Tardiphaga sp. 709: one gene and its partner. The protein of the gene in region 2 binds, or shares a complex with, the protein of the main gene of each other region. Links are inferred from orthologs where the notes say so. Each region holds a gene or a part of one and is shown on either strand. Other genes may lie near its edges.

Region 1 (11,945 bases), 660 kb from region 2 along the record:
CGATCGCGATCAGGCCAGTGCCGACAAGGGGCTCAGTCATTGCATCGCAGCCATCGATGGCCTGATCGCGAAGGGCCGCGCCAAGGAGGCGGACAAGACCGCCTTGATGGCGAAGATCACCGCGACTGCCGATTTCGATGTGATCAAGGACTGCGACCTCGTTATCGAGGCCGTGTTCGAGGATCGCGCGGTCAAGGCCGAGATCTACAAGAAGGTGCAGCCGCTGCTGAAGGAAGGCGCGATCATCGCGTCGAACACCTCGACGCTGCCGATCAACTCGCTCGCCGAGGAATTCGCCGATCAGTCCAAGTTCATCGGCATCCACTTCTTCTCGCCGGTCGAGAAGATGATGCTGGTGGAGATCATTGTCGGCAAGAACACCGGCGATGTCGCGCTCGCCACCGCGCTGGATTACGTCCGCGTTATCGGCAAGACGCCCATCGTCGTCAATGACTCCCGCGGCTTCTTCGCCAATCGCTGCGTGCTGCGGTTCACGGCCGAAGGTCTTGAAATGCTGCTCGAAGGCGTGCCACCGGCGATGATCGAGAACACCGCCAAGATGGCCGGCATGCCGGTCGGGCCGCTGTCGCTGTCGGACGAGATCGCGCTCGATCTCGTGCTGAAGATCATGAAGGCCACCGAAGCCGATTTGGGCTCGCAGGCGGTCGATCAGGCGCAGAAGAAGCTGATCGTCGAGATGGTCGAGAAGCAGGAGCGCTTCGGTCGCAAGAACGGCAAGGGCTTTTATGAGTATCCGCCGAAGGGCAAGGGATCGAAAGCGCTCTGGAAGGGCATCGCTCCGCTGCTGCCGAAACCGATCGATCCCGATACGCTCGATGTCGAGGAGCTGAAACAGCGCTTCCTGGTGGTGCAGGCGGTAGAAGCCGCGCGTACCGTCGAGGATCACGTTATCGTCGATCCGCGCGAAGCCGATGTCGGCTCGATCCTGGGCTTCGGCTTCGCGCCGTTCACCGGCGGTACGCTGAGCTATATCGACTTCATGGGCACCAAGAAGTTCGTCGAGCTCTGTCACAAGCTTGAAGCCAAATACGGCTCGCGCTTCACGCCGCCGAAGCTGCTCGAAGAGATGGCCGCCAAGGGCGAGACCTTCTACGGCCGCTTCCCGCCGAAGAAGCTGGCGGCGGCTTAGGTCTTTCCCCTCGCCCCCGGACGCGGCGCAGCCGCGGCTGGTGGGAGAGGGTGGATCGACCGCGGAGCGGTCGAGACGGGAGAGGGGGCTCTTCGCTTGGAGCAAGAGCCCTCTCCCGCCTTCGCTACGCTCAGGCACCCTCTCCCGCGGCGCGCAGCTTCGCTGCGCTGGGGGAGAGGGGAAGACAAGCAACAAAGAAAAAGGGCCGGATCAATGATCCGGCCCTTTCGTATTTCAGCTCAATGCCAGCAGCTTACGCCGCCTTCATCAGGCCTTCCTTTTCCAGCGCGGCCTGCACCTGCGGGCGGGCAGCGACGCGATCCTTGTAGGCCATCAGGTTCTTGAACTCGGAGAGATCGATGCTCATCCGGTCGGCCCATTTCAGCATCACGAACAGATAGCCGTCGGCGACACTGAAATCCTTGCCCAGCAGATAGTCCTTACCTGCGAGCTGGCCATCGAGATATTTGAACTTGCCCATCAGGCGGGTCTTGAAGAAGCCCTTTACCTCGTCATCGAACACCGGCTGGAACAGCGGGCTGAAGTTCTTGTGCAGCTCGCCATTGATGAAGCCAAGATACTCCTGCAGCTGGCGGCGTGCATCGCTGCCATTGGCTGGCGCCAGATTTTTGGCAGCGGCCTGGTCGGCGATGTACTGCACGATAACCGGACCTTCGGTGACGAGCGCACCGCTGTCGAGGCCGAGGGCCGGCACCTGGCCCTTGGGGTTGATGGCGAGATAGTCGTCGCCATTTTCCAGCTTCTTGGCTTTGAGGTCGACCTTCACGAGATCGTAAGGCAGGCCGGCTTCGAGAAGTGCGATATGAGGCGAGAGCGAACAGGCGCCTGGCGAATAATACAGCTTCATCGAAAATTCCTCCCTGAGGACATTGGTTTAACCACGCGGGTGACTAAATGCATATGCATGAAAGAGTCAAGATTGATGCAGCTGCATCAAGTGGGCTAGGGTGCCGCCACCATTTGGACTGAGCCATGAAACGTAAACCTTCCCTTGAGGCGACAGCCGCCTGGATCCGCTTGATGCGAATCCAGAGCCGGGTGCTGGACGGCGTCGAGCAGGACCTCAAGCGCGCCGGCTTTCCGCCGCTCGCATGGTACGACGCGTTGGCCGAGCTGTCGCGCTCGCCGACCGGCGAGATGCGCCCGGTCGAGCTCGAAAAGCAGATGCTGATACCGCAATATTCGACATCGCGGCTGATCGATCGCCTGGTCGACGAAGGCCTGGCTGCACGCCGCGAATGCAAGATGGACAAGCGCGGCCTGTTCGTCGAGATCACGGCTGCCGGGCGCGAGTTGCATAAGAAGATGGGCTGCGCCTATTCAACGGCGATCGAGAAACATGTCGGCTCGAAACTGTCCGACGCAGATGCAGCAAAACTGTGCGGCCTGCTCGACCGGCTCGGCTGTGCGTGCCAAGAAGCGGCATCGACAGTGACATCGCCGGCCGCCAGAGACGCCGCGCCGGCGCGATGAACCTTAAATTTTTGCCTGCGTTCGCGACCCGCACGGGCCGCGGGCGTTCCCGACACCGCGCGCAACAGATTGCAGCGCCTTTCATTCGGAATTTCCATGGCGCGTGACCAAATCGATATGACGCCGCTGCAATCGCGCGACGAACTCGTGGCGTGGCTGGCGGCGGGCGTGAAGCCGCCATCGGAATTCCGCATCGGCACCGAACACGAGAAGACGCCGTTTACGCTCGTCGGTCACAATCCCGTGCCTTACGAAGGCCCGCGCGGCATCGGCGCGGTGCTCGACGGTATGAAGCATCTGCTCGGCTGGGAGCCGATCATGGAAGCCGGCAATATCATCGGCCTCTATGACGTCACCGGCGGCGGCGCGATTTCGCTTGAGCCCGGCGGCCAGTTTGAATTGTCGGGGGCGCCGGTGGAGACGATCCATCAGACGCAGTCCGAATTGATGGCGCATCTGGCGCAGGTGCGTGAAGTGGCGACGCCGCTCGGCATCGGCTTTCTGGGCCTCGGTCTCACGCCATCCTGGTCGCGCGCGCAGATTCCGGTGATGCCCAAGGGCCGCTACAAGATCATGACCAACTACATGCCCAAAGTTGGCCAGTACGGTCTGGACATGATGTACCGGACCTGCACGGTGCAGACCAATCTCGACTTCTCCTCGGAAGCGGACATGGTCAAGAAGCTGCGCGTCTCCGTTGCGCTGCAGCCTATCGCGACGGCGCTGTTCGCGAATTCGCCGTTCACTGAGGGCAAGCCGAACGGCTTCCTGTCGTTCCGGTCCGAAGTCTGGCGCGACACCGATAACGCGCGCTCGGGCATGATCCCGTGGGCGTTCGAAGACGGCATGGGCTTCGAGCGCTGGGTCGATTACGCGCTGGATGTTCCCATGTATTTCGTCAAGCGCGGCGACACTTACATCGATGTGTCGGGCTCATCGTTCCGCGATTTCTTTGCGGGCAAGAACGAGAAGATACCCGGCGAGCGTCCCACTCTCTCGGATTGGGCCAATCATCTCTCGACGATTTTCCCGGAAGTCCGCCTGAAGCGTTATCTCGAAATGCGCGGCGCCGATGGCGTGCCGTCGGATCGTTTGCCGGCGCTGTCGGCGTTCTGGGTCGGATTGCTTTATGACGACAGCGCCCTCAATGCGGCCTGGGATATCGTCAAGAACTGGACTGCGGCCGAGCGACAGGCGTTGCGCGACGATGTGCCGAAGTTGGGCTTCAAGGCGAAGATCAAGGATCGGTATCTATTCGAAATCGCCAAAGAGTGTCTGCAGCTGGCCCATGGTGGCCTGCGCCGGCGCGGCAAGCTCGACGCGCACGGCCGCGATGAGTCCCACCATCTGGAGGCACTCGATCGGATACTGGATTCCGGAAAGACTCCGGCCGAGCAGATGCTCGACAGGTTCCATGGCGCCTGGGGTGGCTCGGTGGCGCCAGCCTATAAGGAATACTGCTTCTAGATCAGCGGCTTGGCGAAGCTGAAAATCTGTTCATCAGCGGTACAGGTGACCGGCGTTCCAATGACGTCCTTCTTACGCCGTTTGCAAACCGCTGAAAGTCATCCTGCATGCCGAGGAACCTGTTCAGAGCGTGTCTGACAGCCCTCGCCATGCTGTTGGTCGCAGCCGTTGCACCTGCTCAGGCGCAAACCAATTTCGATCGTCCCGGCGGTGATTATTCGCGCTCGGTCTCGCTGTCCGGCGATCCCGCGGAATGCGCGCTGATCTGCGAGCGCGACAAGAAGTGCCGTGCCTGGAGCTTCAACTATCCGAGCGACAATTCCGAAAATGCAGTGTGCTGGCTGAAAGACAAGGTGCCGCCGCGGGTCGAGAGCTATTGCTGCGTCTCCGGCGTGCGTGGCGCCGGTGTCATCGAGCCGCGCACCGGTCCGGTGGAAACCTCGACAGATCGTTTTGGCGGTGACTATCGTTCGTTCGAGATCAAGAACGACGACAAGGCCGAGCACGGCGATGCCTGCCGCGATGCCTGCCAGGGCGACAATAAATGCCGCGCCTGGACCTTTGCGCGGCCTGGCTATGCCGGCAAGAATGCGCGCTGCTTCCTGAAAAACGACATCAAGCCGCCGCGGCGAAAACCGGGTTTCATCTCGGGCGTTGTGAGGTAGCATTCCGGCAATAAAGGGAGTTGAGCCATGACGCGTCTCCTGCCCGCACTGACATTCGCTGGATTACTGATCGCTGTTACGACGGTCGCCGCCGTCGCCCATCACGGTTGGGGCAGCTACGACGCTGCCAATCCGGTCACCGTGAACGGTCCTGTCGAAAACAGCAAATTCGAGAATCCGCACGCGACGATCGTGATCAAGGGGGCCGACAAGGCCTGGACCGTCACTCTCGCGCCGACCTCCCGCATGACGGCGCGCGGGGCATCTGCCGATATCGTGGCTGTCGGCAAGACCGTCTCGGCGTTTGGCTATCCGTCCACCGTCGAGAAGGACGAGATGCGCGCCGAACGCATCACCGTGGACGGCAAAACCTACGAACTGCGATAGCGCCCGGCCCATGACCGAGGGCGCACCCGCAATCTTCATGGCCATGGAAGCGTCCGCAATTGGCGCTGCGATCCGGCAATCGCGCTGGCTCTATATGTCCGCCAATATCGGCCACATCGTCGCGCTGATGTTCTTCGCCGGTGCCATTGCGGTGATGGATGTCCGGCTCGCGGGCGGGTTGGCTGCAACGGCGCCCGGTCCGCTGCTGCGCAGGGCGCGCCGCTTTGCCATTGCCGGATTTCTCGGCCTCGTGCTCACCGGCGGCATTCTGTTTACCGCCGAAGCGAGTCATGTGGTGCTGAACCGCGTGTTTCAGATCAAGGCGGCTCTGATCGCGCTGGGCTTGCTCAATGTCGTTTGGGTCGAGGCGATGATCGTGCCGAGGATCGCAGCGTTGCCGCCGCTGTCACCGATGCCTGCGGGTGCGCGGCAAGGCGCGCTGGCATCAATGGCCATCTGGTTCGCGGTCGCCATATGCGGCCGCGCGATTGCTTACTTCTGAGCTGCTGTCGCGGCGCTCAATGCACCCCGGTGAAGAACCGCGCCATGCGGAAGCCCGACAGCCAGTTGGTGACCGGCTGGCTGCGCACGCCGAGATCCCATGAGCCGACGATGGCATCGACCCGGCCGACGAGATTATCCATCGGCAGCAGGCCGACACCGCCCTGGCTCACCGGCACGCGGCTGTCGGCAGAGTTGTCGCGGTTGTCGCCCATCACGAACAGATGGTCGGGGGGAATGACGACTTCCGGCGTGTTGTCGAGGCGGCCGTTGTCGCGCAGCTTGAAGATCGGATGCGACACGCCGCCGGGCAGGGTCTCGACATAGCGATGCGCCGGTTCGGAGCCGCCGCTATCGTCTTCCGCGGCACCGATGCCGTCGGCCTTCACCGACGTCGCGACGCCATTGAGCCAGACCTGACCGCCGCGCAGTTCGACGCGATCGCCGGGCAGGCCGATCACGCGCTTGACCCAGACCTGGGAGCGGTCGCCGGGCCAGCGAAACACCACGACATCGCCGCGCTTCGGCGTGGTCGCGAAGACGCGGCCGGTCTCGGGAAGGGAGACATGGATCGGCAGCGAGGCTGTTGAGTAGCCGTAGGGAAATTTGGTTGCGAGCAGTGCATCGCCGATCAGCAGCGTCGGCTCCATCGAGGCCGACGGCACATAGAACGGCTCGGCGAGCGCGCCCTTTGCCACGAATACGATGCCGACGATCGCGACGATCTGTGCCAGCTGACCGGACCAGCGTTTTGCGGTCGATGCGACGGTTGTGGTTTCGGTATCCGTGGTCACGAGCCCGTTCCTCCGATGGTCACCTTGTCCATGCGCAGCGTCGGCTGGCCGACGCCCACCGGCACGCCCTGGCCATGCTTGCCGCAAGTGCCGATGCCATCATCGAGCGCGAGATCGTTGCCGATCATGCTGATACGGTGCAGGTCGGTCGGACCGTTGCCGATCATCATTGCGCCCTTGAGTGGGGCGCCGATCTTGCCGTTCTCGATCTTGTAGGCCTCGGTGCACTGAAACACGTATTTGCCGGAGGTTATGTCGACCTGGCCGCCGCCGAAGTTCACCGCATAGATGCCGTTCTTCACCGAGGCGAGGATTTCCGCGGGATCGCGCTGGCCGGCCAGCATGTAAGTATTGGTCATGCGCGGCATCGGCACATGGGCATAGCCTTGGCGGCGGCCGTTGCCGGTCGGCTTCATGCCCATCAAGCGCGCATTCTGGCGGTCCTGCATGTAGCCGACGAGGATGCCATCCTCGATCAGTGTGGTGCGGTTGGTCGGCGTGCCTTCGTCGTCGATCGAGAGCGAGCCGCGGCGCGACGAGATGGTGCCGTCATCGACGACCGTCACGCCCTTGGCGGCAACCTGCTGACCCATCAGGCCGGCGAAAGCCGATGTCTGCTTGCGGTTGAAGTCGCCTTCGAGCCCGTGGCCGACGGCTTCATGCAGCATTACACCGGGCCAGCCTGGTCCCAGCACGACGTCCATTTCGCCGGCAGGGGCCGGGATCGATTCGAGGTTCACCAGCGCCTCGCGCAGCGCGCCGTCAGCTGCCGTGCGCCACGACCCGCTCTCGATGAAGCGCGCATAGCCCTCGCGGCCGCCATAGCCCTTCGAGCCGCTTTCCTGCCGGTCACCCTGACCGGCGACGACGGAGATATTCACGCGCACCAGCGGACGGATGTCGCGGTAGCTCTCGCCGTCCGGGCGCAGGATCTCGACTACCTGCCAGGTGGCGCCGAGGGAGACGGAGACCTGGCGGACGCGGGGATCCTTGTCGCGCACATAGGCGTCGATCTCCGCCAGTAGCTTGACCTTGGCCTCGAAGCCCGGCGCGTCCAGCGGATTGTCGTCACTATAGAGCCGCACATTGGTATGCGAAGGCGCTGCGGCAAAGGTGCCCGCATAGCCGCCACGGACCGCATTGACCGCATCGGCCGCACGGATCAGCGCCGGGATCGAAACGTCGGAGGAATGCGCATAGCCGACCGCATCGTCCTTGACGGCGCGAAGGCCAAAACCCTGCGCGGTGTCGTAGGTTGCCTGCTTTAGCCGGCCGTTGTCGAAACCGAGCGCCTCGGACTGGCTGTATTCGAGGAACAGCTCGCCATCGTCAGCTCCCTGTAGCCCCCGCATCAGCTCGCGGCGAACCTCGTCGCGGTCCAGATTGGCGCGGTCGATCAGGGAGGTGGTGGCTGGGCTGGTCATGCAGGCTCCAATGTCAGCTGCGCGGCCCCGGCGCCAGGCGCGGGGCCACGATTTCAATTTGTAGCGACAACCCGGGGATGGGTCGCCTTACAATGGCGTAACCTGCGGCGAAACAGGCGATTCAAACCAAGATAGGTGCTGTTTTGACAAAAAGGGAGGCCTGCACATCGCCGGGGCGAGATCCTCTGGGGGCAACCGTGCCAGCCATGATGGGGCTACCTTGGAGCTATTACAAACTGCGCTCCGATGCGCCTCAGGCTGCGGTGCGGTAGACCTCCGAGGACCATCCTGTGTGAACGGTATTCCTTGCAGGACCAATCTCTTCTGGCAGTTATCGCTTTTCATGGCCTCACGAACCAAATCCGCATTCCTGCAAGTCCATTCCATCATCGGCCTGGCGATCTCGCTGGTTCTCGGCCTGATCGGTCTGACCGGCGCCCTGCTGAGCTTCGAGGACGAGATCGTCGCGGCGTTGAACCGCGATGTGACGAAGGTCGATCCGCGGCCCGCACCTGTGCTCGGACCTGATGAGTTGGTGGCGCGGGTTCAGGCGGTGCCGGGGGCGGGCAAGGTTGGCCTCATCGTTTTTTCGAGCGAACCGGGTATCGCCGTACGTATGCGCTTTGCCCGCAGCGAGACTGGGGAGCGCTCGTCGGTCTATGTCGATCCCTATGATGGCCGCGTCGTCTCTGCGATGCAGGGGGAGGGCTTCTTCGCGACCCTGCGCAACCTGCATCGCTTTCTGCTGTTGCCGGGCAACGGCAATGGCTATGGCCGTCTGATCACCGGCGTCGCCGTGCTTGGCCTGTTCGTATTGCTGATCTCCGGGATGGTGTTGCGCTGGCCGCGCCGTGTCCGCAGCATCAAGGCTTGGCTGAGGCCGAATCTGGCGATGCCCGGCCGTCCGTTTCACAGGTCGCTGCACAGCGTCGTCGGCACGTGGTTGCTGCCGGTCTATCTGGTGACCATTCTCACCGGCCTCTGGTGGTCGTTCGACTGGTACAAGGCCAGCGCCACTTGGCTTCTGTCGAGCAAGCCCGCTGCGAGTGCGCCGGCCATGCGCGGAGCAAAGGGGGCGCCAAAGCACCTGCCGCTGATGCGCCTGCGACTCCGTCACTCGACAAGGTCTGGTCGACGTTTCTGGCTGATCAAGGCAGCCGCTATGCGATGGCGATCATGCAGGTGCCGAACGGACCGGGCAGTGTCGTGCGTATCCGCTCGGTGGCAAAGGATGCGTCATTCGATGAAGCGCGCGACGATTTCCGCATCGATGGCGTGACCGGCCGCATGGTGTCGGCAGAGCTCTACAACGACAAGACATTCGGTGAGCGCATTCTGGCCGCGGTGCTGCACATCCACACCGGTGCGTTCCTGGGATTGCCCGGCCGCATCGTGTTCTTGCTGGCCGCGGCCTTGATGCCGTTGTTCACCGTGACCGGCTTCATCCTGTATTTCTCGCGCCGCCGCCTGCGCGCGGCATCGAAGCCCGGGCGCCGTCATGCGGTCGGGCTGGTGCCCGGCGAGTAAGGCGCTCCGTTCCCGGATCAAGGATGAGTCAGGGGTGCTGCGCTCTCGTCGGATCCGGATGAGGTCGCGGATCGGGCCTGCATCGCAGAGAAATGCGCCTGCGACCATCGGAACAGTTCGTCGAAGACCGGCCTGAGCGCTCTCGCCGATTCCGTGATTTCATATTCCACCCTCGGAGGGATCTCGGCGAAGACCGTGCGCTTGACGAGCCCGTTGGACTCGAGATCGCGCAGTTGCGTCGTCAGCATGTGTTGCGTGACACTCGGAATCGCTCGCTGCAGTTCTCCAAACCGGTGTTTGCTCTGGACCAGTTGCCAGAGGATCTCACATTTCCATTTGCCGGTAATCATCCCCAGCGCCCGATGAAAATCTTCTACTTCCCGGCCCTGCTGACATTCGGGGAGCGCGATATCGCCTGTTTTTCCATTAGTCATGTTTTTCATACTATCTCAGAAAAAGCATTCTACTTGTCTTTTTCATCTTACTGCCGAAATTTGTGCTTCGAAAGCGCGCCGTGGATCTGAAGCAGACTTTGCCGTCAGCCGCGCCGCCGAAACCGTTTTGACCATCTTCGGAGCCGCCCATGTCATCGTCTTCCGTCACCTCGTCAGCGCCGCGGCGCTGGACCTCCATCAGTCTCTGGGCCGTCAGGGGCTTGCTCGCTCTGGCGTTCGCTGCTGCGGGGACTGCCAAGCTTTACGGCGTGCCGATGCTCGTCGAAGAGTTCGAACATATCGGTCTTGGGCAATGGTTCCGCTATCTGACCGGCACGCTCGAGATATTCGGAGCAGCCCTGATCATCATTCCCTCAACGGTCGCGTTTGGCGCGGTCCTCCTGTGCTGCATCATGATCGGTGCGATTTTTACCCATGTGTTTGTCATTGGCGGCTCACCGATTCCGGCGATCGTGCTGCTCGCATTGAGCGCTATCGTGGCTTACGCCAAGCGCAGCATGATCCTCAGGTAGCGAGCGCTCGTCGCTCTCATCCGCCATCCACGGATACCGTTGGCAAAAGCCGAACGTTTCAGTGTGTTCGAGTGCAAGTGATGATTTCAATGCGGAGTTATAGCGGCAAGGCTTTGGCCACGGTGGCGTTCGGTCTGGCATTTGCGGCACCGTTATTCGTCACCCTGGCTTTGACGGATGCAGGGTCCGCCATTTCAAAGCAGTGGGCGCCGGAGACGAAGCCTGCGGCGGTCAAGGCACATCGTCTCGTACTGCAGATCAACACTGACGATCCGACCGTCATGAGAGCACTGATTTCGACGTCGCTGAACCTGCCGAAATACTACCGGGAGACGAAGCAGGAGTTCTCGATCGAAATCGTCGCTTACAACGCCGGCATTCATATGTTTCGAGTGGATACGTCGCCGGTCAAGGAACTGCTGAAGGTCGTCCAGGCTCTCACGCCCGACATTCGCTTCGTGGTCTGCGAAGCGACCAAGCTCGGCATGGAGCGCAGCGAGGGGCATCCGATTTCGTTTATCGACAATGTCCAGATGGTTCCGAGCGGGCCTGGACGGATCATCGAGCTACAGGAAGCGGGTTGGTCCTATATCCGATCCTGAGCGGCACCCTTCGCGACCTTATTTGATGCCCATCGGAGGCTGGACCGTGACAATACCGCATCGCGGACGGGCTATTGCTCGCTCGCCAATCTCGCGACGTACGCTGCTCAAAGGGGCACTGGCCACGACGGCCGCATTGGCGGCGGGGGGCGCTGCCGCGGATGCGCGGCCTGATGGGCCGCCGCCCTTTGGCACCGCGCGGCATCAGTTCACTGTCATCCGGGGAGCGCGTCCGATCCCGTCCGTTGCGGTGCCTCGCCTTGTCGGCAAGCCGGTCTATCTGACCGCGTTTCCAGGAAAGGTCGTTCTGGTCAATTTCTGGGCGACATGGTGCCCGGCGTGTAAGACCGAGTTGCCGATCCTTGATCGGCTGCAGGATATCGAGACGCGCGCGAATCTGCAGGTTATTGCGATTGCCACCGATCGCGCAGACGTTGCTTCGTTCGTACGCAGCCTGAAGCTGAGACACCTTGATGTCGGTATCGACCCTGGTGGACTGGTCGCGCGTGCCGGCGAGGTAGCTGCTCCGGACACTCCGTTCAGCCTCTACGCGATGCCTATCTCATATCTCATCGGGACGACGGGGCAGGTCGAAGGATATCTTGCTGGCGAGGCGGACTGGGCATCTGAAGATGCCCGGCGATTGCTGGACTATTACAGAGGGCGTGGTTCCGGCTAATGCTGCCGGGTTCAAAGCCTATGGCAGCTTGTCGTAACCCTCGCCGATGCCGTTGAGGCTGAGCGGGAAGCCGATGCCTTCTTCGGGCGTTTCGAAGATGATGAAAGTCGCGGTCTTCGCGGTGCGGAGCTGGGCGAGCAGCTTGTCGTCCATCACGACTTCGGCAACACAGCCATTGGGCAGGCAGCGCACGAAGCCGGCGCGGCCGACATCCTGATTGTCGAGCTTGAGGCCGAGGCCCGACGGCAGCAGCACGCCGAGCGGCGCCACCACGCGCATCAGCTTGCT
Region 2 (12,037 bases):
ACGCTGACATAACCGGCTTTCGCCAGTGTCTCGATATGCGCGCCGAGATTGCCATCGGTGGCGCCGGTCAGTTTCTTCAAGCGCGGGAAATCCAGCCCTTGTGCCGGATGCAGCGCGTTCAACGCGGCCATGATCTTGAGCCGCAGAGGCTGATGGATGATGTCGTCGAGCTCTGCCATGTCAGTTGCGCCGCATCCAGAGGCCGCCGAGCAACAGGCCGCCGCCATTGACGACAGCCATCCAGAGCGTGAACCACGGTCCGGCGAAGAAGTAACCGAGCAGTGTCAGCGCGATCACGCTCATGCCGATCACGACGAAGACGCGGCCGAACCAAAACCCTGTCATCACGTAAGGCAACATGAAGTAAGTCGTCCAGAACGCTGCGATCTGCCGCGGCGCCATGTTCCCGAAAACGATGCTCCACAGACAGCCGAAAGCCACGAAGGCGATAAACGCTGCCGTTGCGCGGGCATCGAAGGTGCTGACACCTTCGCGCTTCTTGTTGAGGGCCCCGATGCTGATCGCGCAGATGACACCCGCGACAATGACGACCGACCAGATGACGGGAGCCGCAGCAGGCGCGAAGAACGAGAGCAGATAACCGATAAAAGTCGCAACGCCCCATAGAATGAGCATCGTACTGGCGTGCCGATAGAACACCGACTGCCGGACCAGCCGACTGAGGCTCTCGATCTCCATCAACGCAGCACTGGCTTCCTGGCTGTTGATCACGGTGTCACCTCGTTGCGAGATCATCGGCCACGACGGCGACGAAACTTGCCGTGCTGACGACGTCCATATGATTTGCGTCGTCGAGGACGCGCACGTCGATATTGGCTTTCGACTGCATCGCCTCGCGATATTTGTCGGCGAACATCAGCTCGTCATTGCGCCCGGCGATGACCGATATGGGCCCATTCGCCGGATCGAGATCCAGGCGGTAGTCGCGATGCGTGCCGAAATTCTGCAGCAGCCGAAACGAATATTCGGAACTCAGAATGCGTGTCGACCCCGGTTGCACGGCAAAAGCAACCACCGGGAGCTGCGAACAGCATGTCACCCCGAACGACTGCAGCACACTGAGCGCGATGATGCGCGGCACACTCGGACTGGCCCATCCACCTGCGTTCTCGCGTGTGGATGGCGACTTCAGGCCGAGATAGGGTGACAGCAGAACCGTGCGTGCGAAAAGCCCCTGATTGACGGACCCCGCGACGCGCAGCGCGAACCCGCCGCCCGACGAATGCCCGGCGAGCGTCAGTGGCGACGCCAGCCCCTGCCCGCGCAAATGGCCGACGAGATCTGCAAGATCATCGTCGAGCTGTCCGAGATAGGCGATATCGCCGCGGGTCCCGGATGCGCCATGGCCGCGCATGTCGGGAGCGATGCTTTCGACACCCCGCGCGGCAAGCGCTTTTGCGAGAGCGTGCACCGCTATGCTCGATCCCGACGAGCCGTGAATGAGCAGTGCGGCACGGTTCACGGACGGTCCGGATGGCGTGTAGCGCCGGTAGGCCAGATTCGAGCCGTCTCTCGCCTGGAAATACTGCAGCGGCGGAACGTCCCCGCGATACGCACTGCGCGCCGTGTCCGCAATGGAGGCCAGTGCCTTGGGTCTGGAGACCGGCACCGCAATCATGCCAGCCAGCACCAGAGCCACCAGGCCCGCTGCAGCAAGGAGCCAAACGATGCCACGGACCGCGAAGGTCAATATCGACGCCATAATACCCGCCATTCTCTGAATGCAGATAACTCTGTATTACAGAGTTATCTGCAGATCAATATCCGATTGGCGTTTTGCGACCGACATCCCTACTTTGCGACGATCCTGAAAGCCGAGATTCGATGCCCAAAGCCGCCGCCCCCCTCACCAATTCCCCCGAATTCACCGTCTCCGAGCTGTCCTCAGCCCTGAAACGGACGGTGGAAGACACTTACGGGAACGTGCGGGTGCGCGGCGAAATCTCGGGTTTTCGCGGGCCGCATTCCTCCGGCCACTGCTATTTCTCGCTCAAGGACGAGAGCGCCAAGATCGAGGCGGTGATCTGGAAGGGTGTCCATGGCCGGATGCGGTTCAAGCCGCAGGAAGGCCTGGAAGTCATCGCCACCGGCAAGCTGACCACCTATCCCGGCTCGTCGAAATACCAGATCGTCATCGAGGCCATCGAACCCGCCGGCGTCGGCGCGCTGATGGCGCTGATGGAGGAGCGCAAGCGCAAGCTTGGCGCGGAAGGCCTGTTCGACGAAGCACGCAAGCAGCTGCTGCCGTGGCTGCCGGAAGTGATCGGCGTGGTGACGTCGCCGACGGGCGCTGTCATTCGCGACATCCTGCATCGGCTGGAAGACCGCTTCCCGCGCCGCGTGCTGGTCTGGCCCGTCAAGGTCCAGGGCGAAGGCTCGGCCGAACAGGTCGCCGCCGCCATCCATGGCTTCAATGCGCTGCCGGTGGGCGGCACGATTCCGCGGCCGGATCTGCTCATCGTCGCGCGCGGCGGCGGCTCGCTGGAAGACCTGTGGTCGTTCAACGAAGAGATCGTGGTGCGAGCCGCGGCCGAGAGCATGATCCCGCTGATCTCGGCGGTCGGCCACGAGACCGATATCACACTGATCGATTTCGCCGCCGACAAACGCGCGCCGACGCCGACAGCGGCCGCCGAAATGGCGGTGCCCGTGCGCGCCGAACTAATGGTGGAGATATCCGGCTTCGAGCGCCGCATGATGCTGTGCTGGCAGCGCGGACAGGAATCCCGCCGCAACGAACTACGCGCCGCAGCGCGTGCTCTGCCGGATCTCAGCGAATTGCTCGCCATCCCGCGCCAGCGTCTCGATGGCGCAACCGCATCGCTGCCGCGCGCTCTGAAAGCAAATACACACGCGCATCATCGCCGCTTCGCGCAGGCCAGCGCGGGGCTGACGCTGCGCGTGCTGCGCGCACAGATCGCCCATGCTACGCAGCGGCTGACGGTATCGGGCGAACGCCTGAGCCTCTCCGCGCGTGCATTGCTTCGGCAGCGCCGCGATCGTTTCACTGGCCTTGAAGCACGATTGAAGGCCTCCAAGCTCGCCAATGCGCAGGCGCAGCGCAATGCCATCACGCGCGATCGGGAGCGCGCTCTGCGCCTCACTGAGCGCGCGCGCCGTGCATTGACGACACTGGTGCAGCGCCAGCAGGCGCGCGTACAGGCGTCGAGCCAGTTGCTCGGTGCCCTCTCCTATCGCAGCGTGCTGGCCCGCGGCTTCGCGCTGGTGCGCGACGAGCAAGGCGCGGCGCTGCATGCCGCCGCCAATATCGGAACCGGCGCGCGCCTGAGCATCGAATTCGCCGATGGCCGCGTCAGCGTGACTGCCGATGGCGACCGCACGGCACCTGCTCCGCGCGAGGCCAAGCCTGCGGCGCCGGCCGCGCCGAAAAAGGCGCCGAAAATCGATCAGGGCAGCCTGTTCTAGAGGTTGCGCAGGCCGCCTTTATTGGGCGACGCTGCGGCCCTATTTATGCTACGAGATGACGACATTCAGGGCCGGTGACCGATCCGGCGAGACGACTTAGTGACGATCCAGGAGACAGCCGTGCTGAACAAATTTGGCCCCTCGGGCCACGGCGAAGCCCAGTTGCAATATCTCGACGGCGATTTCCGCGTGGTGTCGCCCGGCACCTATGTGACTTGCGCCATCACGGGCGAGCGCATTCCGCTGGACGAGCTGAAATACTGGAGCGTGGATCGGCAGGAAGCCTATGCGGTGCCGAATGCGGTGCTGGCGCGGCATTATCCGGACGCCGTGAAGGGTCAGAAGTAAGGCCGTAGGATGGGTAGAGCGTCTTCGCGAAACCCAGCCTACCTTTTGAGTGATTTCACCCGCGCCTCATTGAGCTTCTCGATCACGAAAGCCTGCAGCGCCGTCTTGTCCTCGAAGGCCAGCGTGACGGCGAATGGCACGATCTCCGCCGCAGCCGACATGCTGCTGAGCTTGACGACATCCTTCTCCGTCGTCACCAGAGTGAGCCCATCACGCTTCGCTTGCAGGACCAGCGCATCGATCTCACCGGACGTATACGGATGATGATCGGCGAAGGCCTTCTCCACAGCCACGTCCACACCTGCATGACGCAACGTGCGGAAGAAGCGTTGGGGATCGCCGATTCCCGCAAAGGCCAGCACGCGCTTGCCGCGCAGGGCCGCCACTGACGCCTCGTCCGGCACGAGGCGCGCCGTCAACACCGGACCACCTTTGCCCGCGACCAGCGCCGCCACGCCCGTAGCCGCAACACCATCGCCAATCACCACGAGCACATCGGTGCGTGCGATCTGCAGATCGAGCGGCGCGCGCAAAGGTCCCGCGGGCAGCACGCGCCCGTTGCCGAGACCGCGATTGCTGTCGATCACAATGAACGACGCGTCCTTGACGATGGCCGGATTCTGGAAGCCGTCATCCATCACGATCACGCTCGCGCCGGTCGAGCGCGCCAGCGCTGCGCCCGCAACGCGATCCCCGGAAATCACCACCGGCACCTGCCGTGCCATCATCAGCGGTTCGTCGCCGACATCTGCTGCCACATGTCTCGACGGATCGACTTTCACCGGTCCACGCAGTCTGCCGCCATAACCGCGACTGAGCACCACCGGCGTCTCGCCGAGATCGCGCAGCACGTGCACCAGTGCCAAAGTAGTCGGCGTCTTTCCGGCGCCGCCGACGTGATAATTGCCGACACAAAGAACGGGAATGCCGACATCGACGCCCTTGCGCGCCATGCGGCTACCTGCGACTTCGCCATAGATGGCGCCAAGCGGCATCAGCAGACGCGACAACCATGTCGATGGCGGCCGCCAGAACGCCGGCTCACGCATCCTGCGCTCCCGCTTCGAGCCGAAGCTGCATCAAATAAGGCTCCAGCGCATGCAGCGTACGGTCGAGCGCACCGCCAAGCCGTTCAACCACGCGGTGCCCGGCCTCGATCGCGGCATCGCGCGCCGCCTCGTTGCCGAGCATCTGGCCGAGCTGTTTCACCATTTGCTCCGAGGAGTCGGCGAGCTTCGCGCCGCCCGCGCCGTCGAGTGCTTCATAGACATCGGTGAAATTGAAGACGTGCGGGCCATGCACCACGGACGCACCGAGCTTCACGGCTTCAATCGGATTCTGCCCGCCATGCGGCACCAGCGAACCGCCCATGAACACCACCGGTGACAGGCGATAGAACAGGCCGAGTTCGCCCATGGTGTCGGCCACGTAAATATCGGCGCCTGCATGCGGCAATTCCTCGCGCGAGCGCAACGCAACCTGCGCACCTGCCACAGTGATCATCTGCGCGATATCCGCTCCGCGATGGGCGTGGCGCGGCACGATGACCGTCAGCAATTTCGGGAAGAAGCTGGTCAGCGTTTTGTGAGTCTCGAGGATGATCTCCTCTTCGCCGGGATGCGTCGACGATGCGACGATGATGGGGCGACCGCGCGTCACCGCCATGAGCTTGTCCAGCTTCACGGCGTCGCTGGGCGGCGCCTGCACATCGAGCTTCAGATTGCCCGTGACGACGACGCTGCGTGACCCCAATGCGCTGAAGCGCTCGGCGTCAGTTTCGGACTGCGCCAGGCAGATCTCGAAACGGCCGAGCAACGCGCCGATGGTCGCCGAAAATTTCTGCCAGCGCGGGAATGAGCGCTGCGACATGCGCGCATTGATCAGCACCATCGGCAGCCGGCGCTTGGCGGCGGAGATGATGAGGTTCGGCCAGAGATCGCTCTCGATGAACAGGGCCAGGCTCGGCTTCCAGTGATCGAGGAAGCGCGCCACGAAGCGCGGTGAATCATAGGGTATGTATTGATGGATGATATCGGTCGGGAACCGCTTGGCGATGATCTCCGCCGACGTCACTGTGCCCGACGTCAGCAGAATGCGCATGCCCAGCGCGCGCAGCCGCTCGATCAGCGCTGCTGCCGCCAGCACCTCGCCGACGCTGGCGCCGTGAATCCAGACCAGCGGCCCGGCGGGGCGCTCGATCTGCGAGATGCCGCGACGTTCGTCGAGGCGCGCAGGATCTTCCTTGTTGTTCTTCAACCGTTGCTTGATCAGGACAGGCGCAAGCGGCGTCAGCGCCGCCGACAATCTGCGATAGGCGCGCAGCGTGATCGGCAGCGCGTTAGGCACGACGCGCACCTTCCGGCCGACCTACCGCGTCATAAGCGCGCTGCGTGGCCTCGTTCAGCGTGGCCTCGAGCTGCAGGCGCAGCGCCTCCATCGTGGCAGCGTCGGCATCGGCAGGAACGCTCAGCGGTTCGCCGCCGACCAGCACACCGCGACCGAAAGGCAGATTGATCGTCGTGCGGTCCCAGTTGTTGAGCTGGACGTAGCGGCTGGTGGCCATGGCAAACGGCATGATGGGCCGGCCGCTTTCGCGTGCCAGCATGATGATGCCCATGCCGGCGACACGCGAGCGCTTCGGCACGTCGGCGGTCAGCGCCATATTGATACCGCGCTCCAGCACCCGCACCATTTCCTTGAACGCACCAACACCGCCCTTGCGGTGAAACGCGCCGCCATGATCGCCGGAGCCGCGAACGGTGGCGATGCCAAGGCGCTCGGCAGCCAGCGCATTGAACTCACCGTCGCGATGCTTCGAGATCAGCACGGCACCGCGATAGTCCTTCTGCCGGATGAACGGCGTCATGAAGTGCTGGCCATGCCAGAACGCCAGAATGACCGGCATCTGCGGCTCGACAATGTCATAGACATCGACGGGATCGAAGGTGAACTTGTTGGTCTTCCAGACCAGACGCAAAAATTCGGCCGCGAGAAACCCCGCGGCGCGCTGAACCCAGCTGCTGCGCAGCGTGTTTCGGAGCAGTCGTTTCAAGCGGCCGGCTTCGCGTCTTGGCCAGGATCGAGCAACCGATGGAGATGGACGATGAAATAACGCATATGGGCGTTATCGACGGTCATTTGCGCCTTCGCCTTCCAGGCCACGAACGCCGACGCGTAATTCGGATAAACGCCCACCACTTCAACCTGGCTGAGATCCTTGAAGGTTGTCCCCTTCAGATCGGTGAGTTCGCCGCCAATAACCAGATGAAGCAGTTGCTGTGGTGTGTCCGACATGAATCCTGTTCCTGCAGCCGCCGGCTGCGATCCGATAAGTCAAAGATAGTGGTGCAGCCGGTTAAACCCGGCGGTTCTGGAATTGCTCGACGATGTAAGCATGGCGATCGGCCCCCGCTGCCACCAGCAACCCGTGCGTGACTTCCCGGCGATTATAGAGGATGGGATCGCCCGAAAGCTCGGTCATCCTACCATTCGCTTCGTGCACGATCAAATCTGCGGCGGCCAGATCCCAGTCCCGGCTCTGCCCCCCGGCAAAGGCCGCATCCAGCCGGCCATTGGCGATCCAGCACAATCGCAGCGCCAGTGAGCCGATTCGCGGATAAAGCGTGATGTCCTGCCGGGGATGGACCATCCGCTCGACCAGAGGTTTCGGGCCCGCCACGCGCGAAAAGTCCATCGCGGAACCGGTCGTGGCCCGAACCGGAACGCCATTGCAGGTGGTGCCCTGCCCGCGGATCGCCAGAAAAAATTCATCTGTGGATGGCGCAAATACCGCGGCCATCACCGGCCGGGCATCCTCGACCAGCGCGACACAGACACACCAGTCCTCGCGACCGGCGAGATAGCTGCGCGTGCCGTCGATGGGATCGATGATCCAGGTCAGGCGCTTGCCGAGACGAGATTCGTCATCGGCACTCTCCTCCGAAAGCCAGCCATAATCCGGCGTCGCGGCGCGAAGCCGCTTCTCGATCAGATCGTTGAGGGCGATATCCGCTTCGGAGACGGGTGAGGATTCGCCCTTGGTCCATTTCCTGAGTTCTGTACCGAACATTGCGAGGCCGAGCTCGCCGGCCGCCCGCACTGTGTCCGCCATCAGGGCAACATCGTGCGCGAGCCGTTTGTCTGTATCGAGATCAGCGTCCGGCAATCGTCAGTCCCTCGACGCGCACGGTCGGCGCGTTGACGCCGTATTTGAAAGTGAGGTCGTTCGCAGGCGTCATCGACTTGAAGATCTCGAACAGATGCCCGGCGATGGTGATCTCGCTGACGGCGTAAGTCAGCTTGCCGTTCTCGATCCAGAATCCGCCGGCGCCGCGGCTGTAGTCGCCGGTCACGCCATTGACGCCGGAGCCGATCAGATCGGTGACGTAAAAACCTTCCTTGATATCGGCGATCAGGACTTCGGGGCTCACGTCGCCTGCTTCCATGTGCAGGTTATACGCGCCGGGTGATGGTGACGACGACACGCCGCGATGCGCGTGGCCTGTCGTGGTCATGCCGAGTTCGCGCGCGGTGGCGCAATCCAGCAGCCAGGTGGTCAGCACGCCGCCATCGATGATGGCCTGCTGCTTTGTCGCAACGCCTTCGGCATCGAAGGACTGCGAGCGCAGGCCGCGCACGCGCAGTGGATCATCGATGATGCGGATATTGCTGCTGAACAGCTGCTTGCCGAGACTGTCCTTGAGAAACGTGGTCTTGCGCGCGACGGACGCGCCATTGGCGGCACCGATGACGTGACCGACCAGCGAGTTCGAGACGCGCGGATCGTACACCACCGGCACCTTGCAGGTCGGCACTTTGCGCGGATTGGCCCGCGCCACCGTACGCTCGCCCGCGAGTTTGCCGACGCTGGCCGGCGACTCCAGGTCGGATGCATGGAGCGCCGAGGTGAAGGCGTAGTCGCGCTCCATCTTGGTGCCGTCGCCGACGATGGCTGTCATCGACACGCCCTGGCTGGAGCGCAGATAGGAGCCGTGAAAGCCGGTGGAGGTCACCAGCACCATGCCGCCGATGCCGGTCGAGGCCGATGCACCGCCCGACTTGGTCACGCCCTTCACCGCGAGTGCCGCCGCTTCGGCTTCCACTGCGCGGCGTTCGAGTTCGCTCACCGACGGCACGACGGGATCGAGCAGATCGAGATTTGCAAAGTCGCGCGCAAGCAGCGCTGGATCGGCAAGGCCGACATATTGATCATCAGGTGCGACGCGTGCCATCGCGACAGCACGCTCGGCCAGTTGCGCGACATTGTCGCCGGACATGTCATTGGTGGAGATCACCGCCTGACGTCGGCCAACGAATACGCGCAATCCCATGTCGTCGCCTTCGGAACGTTCGGAGGCTTCGACCTTGCCGTCACGCACTTCGACGCCATGCGACACGCCGCGCACCGCGACCGCATCCGCGGCATCCGCGCCGGCCTTCCTTGCAGCCTCGACGAGACGCTGTGCCAGCACCGAAAGCGCGGACTGGTCGAGCAGATCGGAATTGTCGGATTTCGTGGAGGCGGACGACGACGCGTTTGGTGAAGAATTCACGAACAAAATCCCAACGTTGAGAGACGATTTTCGACCGGTCCGAAGCGGTGATGGCCGCTGTTAGAGATGTGCCTATTTCGCAGGGACTTCAAGCATTTGCCGTGCCGAAAAGGAAAGAATTTCAGGGCTTTCGCAACGACTCGTCAATCATGCCTGCCAAGCTTCTGTCAATCATGAAGGGCAGTCGGATTCGATTAACCAGCCTTTTTAAGCCGATTCCGAACCGGCTCTGGCAAGCTCTCCCCATCGACCGAAAGCATAATTTCGGCGGGGAGATAAAAAGCCGTGAGGCATCAAACAGCGACAGGTGGGGCCCATGCCCCGGGATCGAGCAGCGCATTGCGGCTCGATCCCCATTCACTTCCGGTTCGTTTCGAGGCGCATGATACCCGCGCCGACGGAGCGATCCGCCATATCGAACTGCACCGTACCCGCGTCGTCCTGCATCGCGCCGTCAGCGGCATGCGCATGGCGATCAATGTGCGCGTCAGCGATTTTCTCGGCGTCACCCTGCGCGGTCTCGACGACGGCAAGATGCTGATGCTCGCGCATCGCGATCCATCGCTATCGATTCCATTGCTGGTCAGTTCCGATCGCGAGGAAATCGACATGGCCTGGCAGATGTGGAGCGAGATCTTCGCACTTCCGCAATTGCCCGAAGAGAAGACCTACGAACCGTCGCAGCGCCGCCGTCGCCGCAATGCGATTCGCGAGCGCCGCCCGAAATTCCTGGTGCGTCGTCGTCCAGGCGCGTTGCTCGGCGAAGCCGGCATGTACAAGGGCGAGCGCGAGATCATCGCGCGACATTAATGAGACAGGCAGGATCACCTGCCGTCTTACTCTCCCGGCAACCGCAACACCTTGACCGGATTCATGATCCGGTCGGGATCGAGCGCAAGCTTCACACGTCGCATCAGATCAAGTTCGACCTCCGACGTATAAAGCGGCAGCCGATCGATATGCATGCGGCCGATGCCATGCTCGGCGCTGATACTGCCGCCACAAGCCACGCTTTCCTGGTGCACGATGGTGTTGGCCTCATGCGCCGCAGCCTCGCGCACCTGTGCATCGCCGATGTCATAGGGAAATACGACGATCACATGCACATTGCCGTCACCGACATGCCCGCAATGCGCGACCTGTGCATTCGGCAACTCGCGCTGCAGCCGACGCGTGACGCGATCGATAAATTCCGGAAGCGCCGAGATCGGCACCGACGTATCGTTCGACACGGTGAAGCCTTCGCGCTTGTTGGATTCCGAAATCGTGTGACGCAGGTTCCAGATCCGGTCGGCCTTGGCCTGATCGGTGGCGATCACCGCATCGCCGATGAGCCCGTCCTCCATCGCTGCGGCCAGTGCGGTCTCGAGGCTTTCCACCGCATTCCAGTCCGCGGCACTGTCGGCCAGTTCAAGCAACACATACCATGGCGCCTCGTCCGCCATCGGACTTCCACTCCCCGAACCATGACGCAGCACGATCTGCAATTGGCTCTGCGACATCAGCTCAAAGGCCTCGACACGACCGCCCGTCGTGCGCTGCAGATACTGCAAGAGCGCAATCGCCTGGCCGACCTCGTCCATCGACACCATTGCCGTCGCCGAAACGACGAGCTTCGGATACAGTTTCAGCACAGCGGCAGTGACGATGCCGAGCGTGCCCTCGGCGCCGATGAAGAGCTGTTTCAGGTCGTAGCCGGTATTATCCTTGCGCAGCGCCTTGAGACCGTTCCAGACACGCCCGTCTGCCAGCACCACTTCCAGCCCGAGCACCTGCTCGCGCATGTTGCCGTAACGCAGCACGCCGGTGCCGCCGGCATTGGTGGAGATCAGCCCGCCGATCTCGCAACTGCCGACGCTGCCGAGCAGCACAGGGAACTGGCGATCATGCTGGTCCGCCAGCGCACGTACATCCGCCAGAATGCAGCCAGCTTCCAGCGTCACCGCATTGTTGAGCGGATCGAGGTGGCGCACGCGGTTGAGTCGCGACACATTGACGATCAGCGCCGCCACGCCATCCGGAACGATGGCACCACCGGTCAAGCCAGTATTGCCGGCCTGCGGTACGATGGCGACGCCGCTTTCACCGCACAGGCGAACCACCGCCGATACCTCGTCGGTACTCGCAGGCAACGCGACAGCCACGGCCTCGCCGCGATAGCGCGCACGCCAGTCCTGCTGATACGGTTCGGCATCCACGCCGGTTCGCACATATTTGTCGCCGATGATTGCCGCCAGCGCCTGCAGAAACGCTGCGCGTTCGCTATCCGTAAGAGGCAAAAGGCGATCCTTTCGACTGTCTATTCCGACTTCAGACCGGCGGCCTGAATGATCGGGCCCCACTTCACGCCCTCGGCCTTGACCTGTGCTTCGAGCTCCGCGCCGGTCGAGCCCACCGGATCTCCGCTCAGCTCGCGCAGACTCTTTGCCACTTCGGGATCCGCAACCGCCTTGCGGAACTCCGAACTCAACCGTTCGGCCAGCGCCGGCGCCATGCCGGGCGGGGCGAACACCGCGTTCCACGTGTAGGTCTCGTAATCAGGCAGGCCGGACTCCGCGATCGTCGGGATGTCCGGGAAGGACGGCGAGCGCTTCTTGGTGGTGACGGCGAGCGTGCGGATTGAGCCCGCCTTGATGAACGGCGCCGCACCGCTCAACACGTCGAACAGAACCGGGATCTGTCCGCCCATC

Evidence for each region.
Region 1: the proteins of RSO67_RS23455 (region 2) and tldD are in contact, whole or in part, in a solved structure (PDB 5NJ9), measured with the Escherichia coli proteins. The link is inferred for Tardiphaga sp. 709 from one-to-one orthologs.

What each region holds. Positions count from the first base shown.
Region 1 is NZ_CP135529.1:4,166,293-4,178,237, forward strand. What follows is about bases 5,669-8,567. They hold tldD (metalloprotease TldD), read right to left. Parts: upstream 7,883-8,567; coding sequence 6,455-7,882; downstream 5,669-6,454. Other genes in these bases: lepB (signal peptidase I), read right to left, coding at 5,682-6,458. In the rest of the region: RSO67_RS20285 (3-hydroxyacyl-CoA dehydrogenase NAD-binding domain-containing protein), read left to right, coding at 1-1,150; glutathione transferase GstA, read right to left, coding at 1,404-2,018; RSO67_RS20295 (helix-turn-helix domain-containing protein), read left to right, coding at 2,144-2,644; RSO67_RS20300 (glutamate--cysteine ligase), read left to right, coding at 2,741-4,111; RSO67_RS20305 (PAN domain-containing protein), read left to right, coding at 4,261-4,776; RSO67_RS20310 (DUF6152 family protein), read left to right, coding at 4,804-5,163; RSO67_RS20315 (hypothetical protein), read left to right, coding at 5,174-5,665; RSO67_RS20335 (winged helix-turn-helix transcriptional regulator), read right to left, coding at 9,427-9,759; RSO67_RS20340 (DoxX family protein), read left to right, coding at 9,993-10,376; RSO67_RS20345 (hypothetical protein), read left to right, coding at 10,466-10,978; RSO67_RS20350 (TlpA disulfide reductase family protein), read left to right, coding at 11,025-11,657; RSO67_RS20355 (invasion associated locus B family protein), read right to left, coding at 11,676-11,945. UniProt on the Escherichia coli protein: Metalloprotease involved in CcdA degradation. Suppresses the inhibitory activity of the carbon storage regulator (CsrA).
Region 2 is NZ_CP135529.1:4,834,750-4,846,786, reverse strand. What follows is about bases 7,148-10,138. They hold RSO67_RS23455 (TldD/PmbA family protein), read right to left. Parts: upstream 9,348-10,138; coding sequence 7,947-9,347; downstream 7,148-7,946. Other genes in these bases: RSO67_RS23450 (DUF6101 family protein), read left to right, coding at 9,633-10,138; RSO67_RS23460 (3'(2'),5'-bisphosphate nucleotidase CysQ), read right to left, coding at 7,151-7,960. In the rest of the region: RSO67_RS23505 (transcriptional regulator), read right to left, coding at 1-179; RSO67_RS23500 (hypothetical protein), read right to left, coding at 181-732; RSO67_RS23495 (alpha/beta fold hydrolase), read right to left, coding at 737-1,723; xseA (exodeoxyribonuclease VII large subunit), read left to right, coding at 1,846-3,447; RSO67_RS23485 (DUF2093 domain-containing protein), read left to right, coding at 3,568-3,795; lpxK (tetraacyldisaccharide 4'-kinase), read right to left, coding at 3,834-4,844; RSO67_RS23475 (3-deoxy-D-manno-octulosonic acid transferase), read right to left, coding at 4,837-6,141; RSO67_RS23470 (lysophospholipid acyltransferase family protein), read right to left, coding at 6,134-6,847; RSO67_RS23465 (DUF4170 domain-containing protein), read right to left, coding at 6,844-7,089; more of RSO67_RS23450, read left to right, coding at 10,139-10,157; RSO67_RS23445 (FAD-binding oxidoreductase), read right to left, coding at 10,184-11,626; RSO67_RS23440 (Bug family tripartite tricarboxylate transporter substrate binding protein), read right to left, coding at 11,647-12,037.